Regions from separate parts of the Lysinibacillus sp. NPDC093216 genome, predicted to be linked through region 1. Evidence: riboswitches for the same ligand, from Rfam matches in the RefSeq annotation. Region 1 holds a riboswitch; the other holds the start of a gene.

Region 1 (3,428 bases):
GATTCGTTCTTTTTGAATTATTATTATAATAAACCTTTTGAACGTTTTTCAGCCATTTCTACGAGGCGTTTTGTTATTTCTCCTCCGACTGAACCGTTTGCACGAGAAGAGGCTTCTGGCCCTAATTGTACATTAAATTCTTGTGCGATTTCATATTTCAATTGATTAACGGCTTCATGTACACCGGGAACTAGAAGCTTATTTGAACTACGATTAGCCATTTATCTCACCTCCTTGTGATTAGAATGGTCGAGAGTTAGCTAATCATACATGTTAAAAAATAAAATGCACATTCTAAATACTATAGTAAAGTAACTTTTGGAAAGCTAACTAAAATTGTGAATGTCTCTGCTATAATAAAGTAATGCTTCAATTTGGATAGGATTATTAGAAGCGCTTTTACAGTTAAAATGGAGGTTTTTTAAAAATGACGAACAATGATATTTTAATCCGTTTAAGATATGCATTAGATATCAAAAATACAGATATGGTTAAAATTTTTCAGCTAGGTGGCATGGACTATACGAAGGAAGAAGTATTGAACATGCTTATTAAAGTTTATGATGAGGAAGAAGCACCAGAAGAATACATTAAATGTAATAATAAAATGGTAGAGGCTTTTTTAAATGGATTTATTACATTTAAACGAGGTCCGCAAAAGTCTAAGTCTGGTCAACCAGAAGGCCCACTACCTGTTTCAGGAAAAGAAAGCCCTAATAATATGCTATTAAAGAAAGTGAAGATTGCGTTAGCCTTAACGAGTGAGGAGATGCTCGATATTTTATATGATGGGGGCGTTAGCGTTTCAAAAGGTGAATTAGGTGCCATTTTAAGAAATCCAAGTCATCGTAACTATAAAGAATGTGGCGATCGCTTTGTGAGAAATTTCTTAAGAGGGCTTACAGATAAATATAGAGATTAAAAACGTCTCCTGTGAATTGTCAAGTGTAAAATTTGATAAAGAATCAATGAATTAATGATTAAAAAAGCAACCGCAATTTTGCAGTTGCTTTTTTTGTGAAAGGTTTTACATAAAATCTCTATTACGATAAAAATATTCTGCAAAAAGCACGTTTTTCTTAGTTGAATGTAGTTGACAGTTTGTGACGAAATTGTGTACACTGAAATTGACATAAAGTTGTCACAAAGAGGAAAAATAAATGTTCACGAACAGAGGGGTGCTTTTATGTTTGGTTTAAACATTTTATTAGTTGCTTTCGCATGTGTTACGATCCCACTTGTTGTTGCTTCAGTGATGTTAGACATTTTTTATGCAGAAAAGAAACAAGTTCGTTTTTCATTACGCCGTACATCTATGTGGTATTCCTGTATGTTTGCTTTATCATTTATACCGTCAGTCTTATACATGACACTAAAATAGATATATCTTTAATTTGAATAATCATTTAGGGGTAATTGATTATTTAAAATTATAGTAGCAGCTACAATATTGCGTTGTAGCTGTTTTTAATTTCTCTGAAGAGAATTGCGGATGAGCCGAGAAAATTATGTAATATTGTTCATTTTATTGTAATAGTAAAATAGTAAATATTATGTGGTTTTTCAACTGGTAACATTGACTACTTTTACCCATTGTGTTAATTTGAGGAGGAAAAAGATGGGCAAATCTACTGAAAGGTAGAGACGCAAAGCTACAGATCTAAGGTAATAAATACTAGGATGGCTGAGCTGCAAAGGAGTACTAGTTAAGTATATATATTGCTAGTCATATTCTTTGATGCCTGTTTCTTTTGAAATAGGTTCTTTTTTTTGCCAAAAATACGATAAAGGAGGAAGTAATAATCATGAAGTTGTTTAAAAATGTTTCATTAAAAAACAAACTTTTACTAACGGTTTCTATTATTGTTTTGCTTCTAATTGCTATTATTACTACGCAAAGTATTAGAGAATTAAACAATCGAATGTCTGTTGATTTAGAACAAGAGTTGAAAAGTGTTGGTTTATTGACAGCTATGAATCTTGATAGTAATGAGGTTAAAGATTTATTGACTGAAAAGGGAGAGACTAATGCTGAATTTAAGAAAATTCAAAAGCAACTCGATAAGATCCAAGAAGAACAAGGTATTATGAGTTGGAGCTATATTTGGGATGTGAAGGACGCAGGTGGCGTTAACCCGATCGGCTATACATCTAATTTGAATGATGTCTATGAAGCGGGTGAAATCTTTACTGATTTAGCAGATGAACATGTAAAAACAGCTAAATTGGCAATTAAAAATAATAGCACTGCTGTAACTGATATTTTCGAAGATCCTTATGGTTCATGGCGAACTGTGTTTACCCCTATTAAAGATGACAATGGCAAGCTTATTGCGTTATTAGGTATCGATTATTCCGCGGACTACATAAATACCATCATTAAAACAAGTGTCATAAAACAAATTGTTATAGCTGTTATTGGAATTTTACTTCTATTAGTTTTACTCTACATAATTATTGATCGTCTATTAAAACCACTTAAGAAAGTAGTGAACGCTGCAAATCAAGTAGCGAATGGGGAATTAGTAAATGTAGATTTAGAAATAACGAAGGACGAAATCGGAAATTTATCTAAATCTATTAATACGATGGTTTCGAATTTACAACATATCATTTTAAATATTAGAAATACATCTGACAACGTTTCTTCTGCTGCTAATCAGCTAACTGTTAATGCAGCGGAAACATATAACAGCTCAACAACTATTGCTCAAGACATGGGACAAATCACGCAAAACGCTGAGGCTTCAATGGTAATGACTGAGGAAACAGCTGCTGCTATGGAAGAAACAGCGACAGGCATCCAGCAAATTGCTGACTCTGCTAATACGGCCGCTGAATCATCTATTTCTGCTTCGCAAGCTTCAGAACGTGGAAATCATGTTGTTCAGCAAGTCATTGCACAAATGGAGTTGATTAATGATTCTGTTGAACAAATCGGTACAACAATAAACGGATTACATATCAATACGAAAAAAATTAGCGATATCGTAAATCTTATTACAGCCATAGCAGATCAAACAAATCTACTAGCATTGAATGCGGCAATCGAAGCTGCTAGAGCTGGAGAGCATGGGAAAGGCTTCGCGGTTGTCGCTGATGAGGTTAGACGATTAGCGGAACAATCATCTCAATCTGCAACGGAAATATACAATTTAATTAGTACTATTCAAGCTGATTCTAACGCCTCTATCACGGTTATGGAAAAAGGGAAAGAAGATGTAAAGGCTGGTATGGAGTTTACAAACGAAGTAGGAGAAATCTTTAAAGAAATTCTCACTTCATCAGAAGAAGTTGCAAGTCAGATACGTGAAATTTCAGCTGCATCTCAACAAATTTCAGCTTCTTCGGAGGAGGTAGCAGCATCTGTTAATAATATTAAGCAATCTGCGGGGCAGTCATCTGAATTCTCAGCGAATGTGTCAAAT
Region 2 (3,428 bases), on a different contig from region 1:
TGGAAGAGAAAAGATAGCATCTTTTATTTCTTCATTATTGTATTTATTGATAACTGTTTTTTCTGTTGATGGTAATATTGACTTTGCTGTTTCATTTATAAAACTTTTTACCTGTACCATTTTGTAATTCCAACTTTTCAAATAATCTTTACATTCGTTAATTGTTATACGATATAGCCAAGTTTTTATTTGTGCGTCAAATCGAAACGAATCAAGGTTTTTGTAGCATTTGATAAACGTATTTTGAACCACATCCTTAGCAATCTCTGTATCCTTCACATAAGAAAAAGCCAATCGTACCAACTCATTACCATATTCAATCATCGCTTTTTCTAAAATGAAATCTTTTTCTTCTTTGTCCAATCTACTCCCCTCCCTTTCAACCTACTTCAAATTCTGCTATTAGACGACTATCAAATCATAATAGGTTCAATTTTTAAAAAATATTTATTTTAACAAAAATTCTCTTCTAATCGGCGTGTTCAATATTTATAAATATTCCATAAAAAAGGATCCATACAATTATAGCTGAAATAAAAAACCTGTATCTTAGATTTAATCATAGATACAGGCTTATTGTTTATAATTATTCCTTATTCCATTAAACTACTGCGTTAGCCATCCATGTAGCGCCAAAACCAGCGATACACCACAGAGAATGAAAGATTATTTCGTTCTTTCATGGGAATTACATAATACTTTTTGATTGACGCTCTCAATGTGCTGAAAGAAGTTAAATTGTTTGTAGTAGTGAATGGTGTAATTTCTTTCATCCTAAGCCGGTATTCTCCTAGGAAGTTAATACTAATTGAGAGGATTTTTTTAAGGTTGCATATTCATCCAACTATCAACATGATGAATGGCAAAACCATTATAACTTTTTTTATTGGCATAATGTTGATGGACTTGTGCTAACTGTTTATTCATATAGGCTTCTCCATCATCATAGAAGGTAATATTTTTCCCTTCATCAGAGGCACCTGTTTCCACACTAATAATAATTGATTTTTTTACTTTTTTTGCATAGTTTATTTCATGTTCAACAATATTTATAATGTCTTTAGCAGCATCTCGATAAGCCATTATCGAAACACTTTCCACTTGGTCAATCACCCAATCAGCTAGTAACCCTTGTCCAAATTGGTTTTTGTATGTAATTTCGTCAAACCAAAATGGCATATCCACTTCCAATGGCAAATGTAATCGATCAGTATCCCCTTTCGCTCTAGTAAGAAGCACTTGATAGGATTCAATCGTTTTTACTTGGTTCGAGCTCCAACCACTATTTAAATACGGCTCTACGTCGAGATGAACTCCAGAAAATTGCTCTGTGGCTGCTGCATTTTCATTATATGTACGTAACCAATCAAACAGCTGATCCTGCATTTTATAGCCCTCCTTTGAAACCCAGCTTGCAGAACCATCCAACGCATATACTTTTATACCTTTTGCCATTGCTTTATCAATAAAACTTTTGTAATAGTTACTTGCTATATCACTATTAATTTGTAAATATAATTTATTAATATCTTTGCTTTCTAAAAATGAGAGTACCCCTGATTCATCTTCGACAATCTCTGTCGTATCCCATAACCAAGTAGCCTTATCTTGCATGGCCATTGCGTCTACCTTCCCCATTGTTAATCCTAGCGTACTTACAATTGTTACTATAAAAGCAATGATTGCTTTTAGTGAACGACTTACCATATATTACATCTCCATTCTATTTACCGAGGCTCATAGAACAGAACCTGGCAACCTGACAATCATGCACTACAATAGTGTTTAGACTCATGGCTTTGCGTCCTTCCCTTTCGGTGAAGTTTGCCTTTTACAGTATTTTTCTTACCTTACATAATACGATGTTAGAATGAATATGTCTGTAGGTAAAACGCATAATTTTATTGATAACTTTCAAATATGAGAATATGAAGACAGGTTATTTTTACTATATTAGAAATAAGTAATTGATGGTAGTGAAGAGGTACGTGTAGCGATTGAAGATTATGGAATGCAAAATTAGAGACAGTGATTCCTTTCGATATCTTTAACTGAAAAACAATTTGTATATAATGTAGCCTATCAATAACACTAAAACTAATACGACCGTCTCTTTCCAACCCATACCATTTAAATTTCCGCTAGTTCCCCTATTTATCCCATCGTTTAAAGAACCAGTAGGATTGTTTTTTAATTCACTTTGTTTTAAATGCTCTCTTTTTTCTTCAGGTGTTTCCGTTTTCTTTGAATCCATATGATAAATACCTCCTCAAAAACGAATTATTAAAAGATATATGCATAATTATGCTTTGTCATGCAGCTCATCGGACGTCCCAAGGAAAGTGACCTGTCGGAATGGAAATCAACGACACGTTTTGGTGATAAGCTTAATATTCGACATAGAGTATTCAGTTTCCCTTTTGGAAGCCACTTAAAAAGAAAGACAGAATCACATATTTGTAATTCTGTCTAAAACATCAACATGAAGTGTTGTATTGAATTATTTAATCCTACAAAAACTTATGCCTCTACGTTTTCTTTTTCATTTTCAAGCATTTTGTGTAAATAATTTATTATTTCACGTATACCTTCTAATGAATTCACAAGTATCTTCGGGTCAACGTATGTGATCATACGATTTTCAAGATTAGCCACAGCTGTAAAGTAGCGTGTTTTTGAATAATTGACAAGTCCCATCTGCTTTAATACTGACTCATCAAAATCAAGAATTTCACGAGCTTCTGTTACAAGTAATCCATAATTCACAACATCCGTGTTCAACACTATAATCCGTGCTGTTGCAGCATTAGAAGAACGATTATATAGAATACGCTCAAAATCAAGCACAGGGACTAGCTCGCCACGAATTCTTGTGAAGCCTAGAAGATAATTAGGTAAGTGAGGAATCGGTGTTACTTGCTCTAACTTTTCAATCGAAATCGCTTGTTCCACAGGCACTGCATATTCCTCTGTACCACAAGCAAAAACTACTGCCTTTACACTTTCCATTCGTTCACATCCTCGATTTTTGTGGTTATTTTTTCGCAGACTCTTTGACGATTTCAACAAGTAAATCCGCTAATTTTTCTAATTCTTCGACTGGGATTTTTTCATTTGTTGTATGAATGTCCTCGTACCCAACAGAAAGATTTACTGTAGGGATGCCAAAGCCCGCAATAACATTAGCATCGGAACCTCCGCCTGAAATACCAAGCTTTGGCGTACGATCGATGTTGTGTACAGCCGCCATTGCCACTTGAACAACTTTATCTGATTCTGTTACACGGAATCCAGGATACATTAGCTTCACTTCAACTTCAGCTTTTGCACCCAATGAAGCAGCGACTTGCTCAAACGTCTCCTGCATATGCTTCGTTTGGGCATCTAGCTTCGCTTTGTCGATCGAACGAGCCTCTGCAAGAATTGTT

What was found. Region 1 has a riboswitch for cyclic di-GMP ahead of ACQKOG_RS15330 (methyl-accepting chemotaxis protein). Riboswitches for the same ligand answer to the same signal wherever they lie in the genome.
Region 2: linked by a shared signal. The riboswitch ahead of ACQKOG_RS19015 (amidase) and the one ahead of ACQKOG_RS15330 (methyl-accepting chemotaxis protein) in region 1 are both predicted to bind cyclic di-GMP.

Annotation. Positions count from the first base shown of each region.
Region 1 is NZ_JBNNVB010000013.1:79,193-82,620, reverse strand. Features, by position in the region: gene ACQKOG_RS15345 (alpha/beta-type small acid-soluble spore protein) at 24-221, opposite strand; gene ACQKOG_RS15340 (DUF1456 family protein) at 428-922, shown strand; gene ACQKOG_RS15335 (hypothetical protein) at 1,187-1,381, shown strand; cyclic di-GMP riboswitch class I at 1,612-1,697, shown strand; gene ACQKOG_RS15330 (methyl-accepting chemotaxis protein) at 1,806-3,428, shown strand, end outside.
Region 2 is NZ_JBNNVB010000020.1:5,712-9,139, forward strand. Features, by position in the region: gene ACQKOG_RS19010 (sigma-70 family RNA polymerase sigma factor) at 1-363, opposite strand, end outside; gene ACQKOG_RS19015 (amidase) at 823-1,707, opposite strand; cyclic di-GMP riboswitch class I at 1,751-1,839, opposite strand; gene ACQKOG_RS19020 (DUF6366 family protein) at 2,048-2,254, opposite strand; gene ACQKOG_RS19025 (chemotaxis protein CheW) at 2,521-3,009, opposite strand; gene ACQKOG_RS19030 (M20/M25/M40 family metallo-hydrolase) at 3,035-3,428, opposite strand, start outside.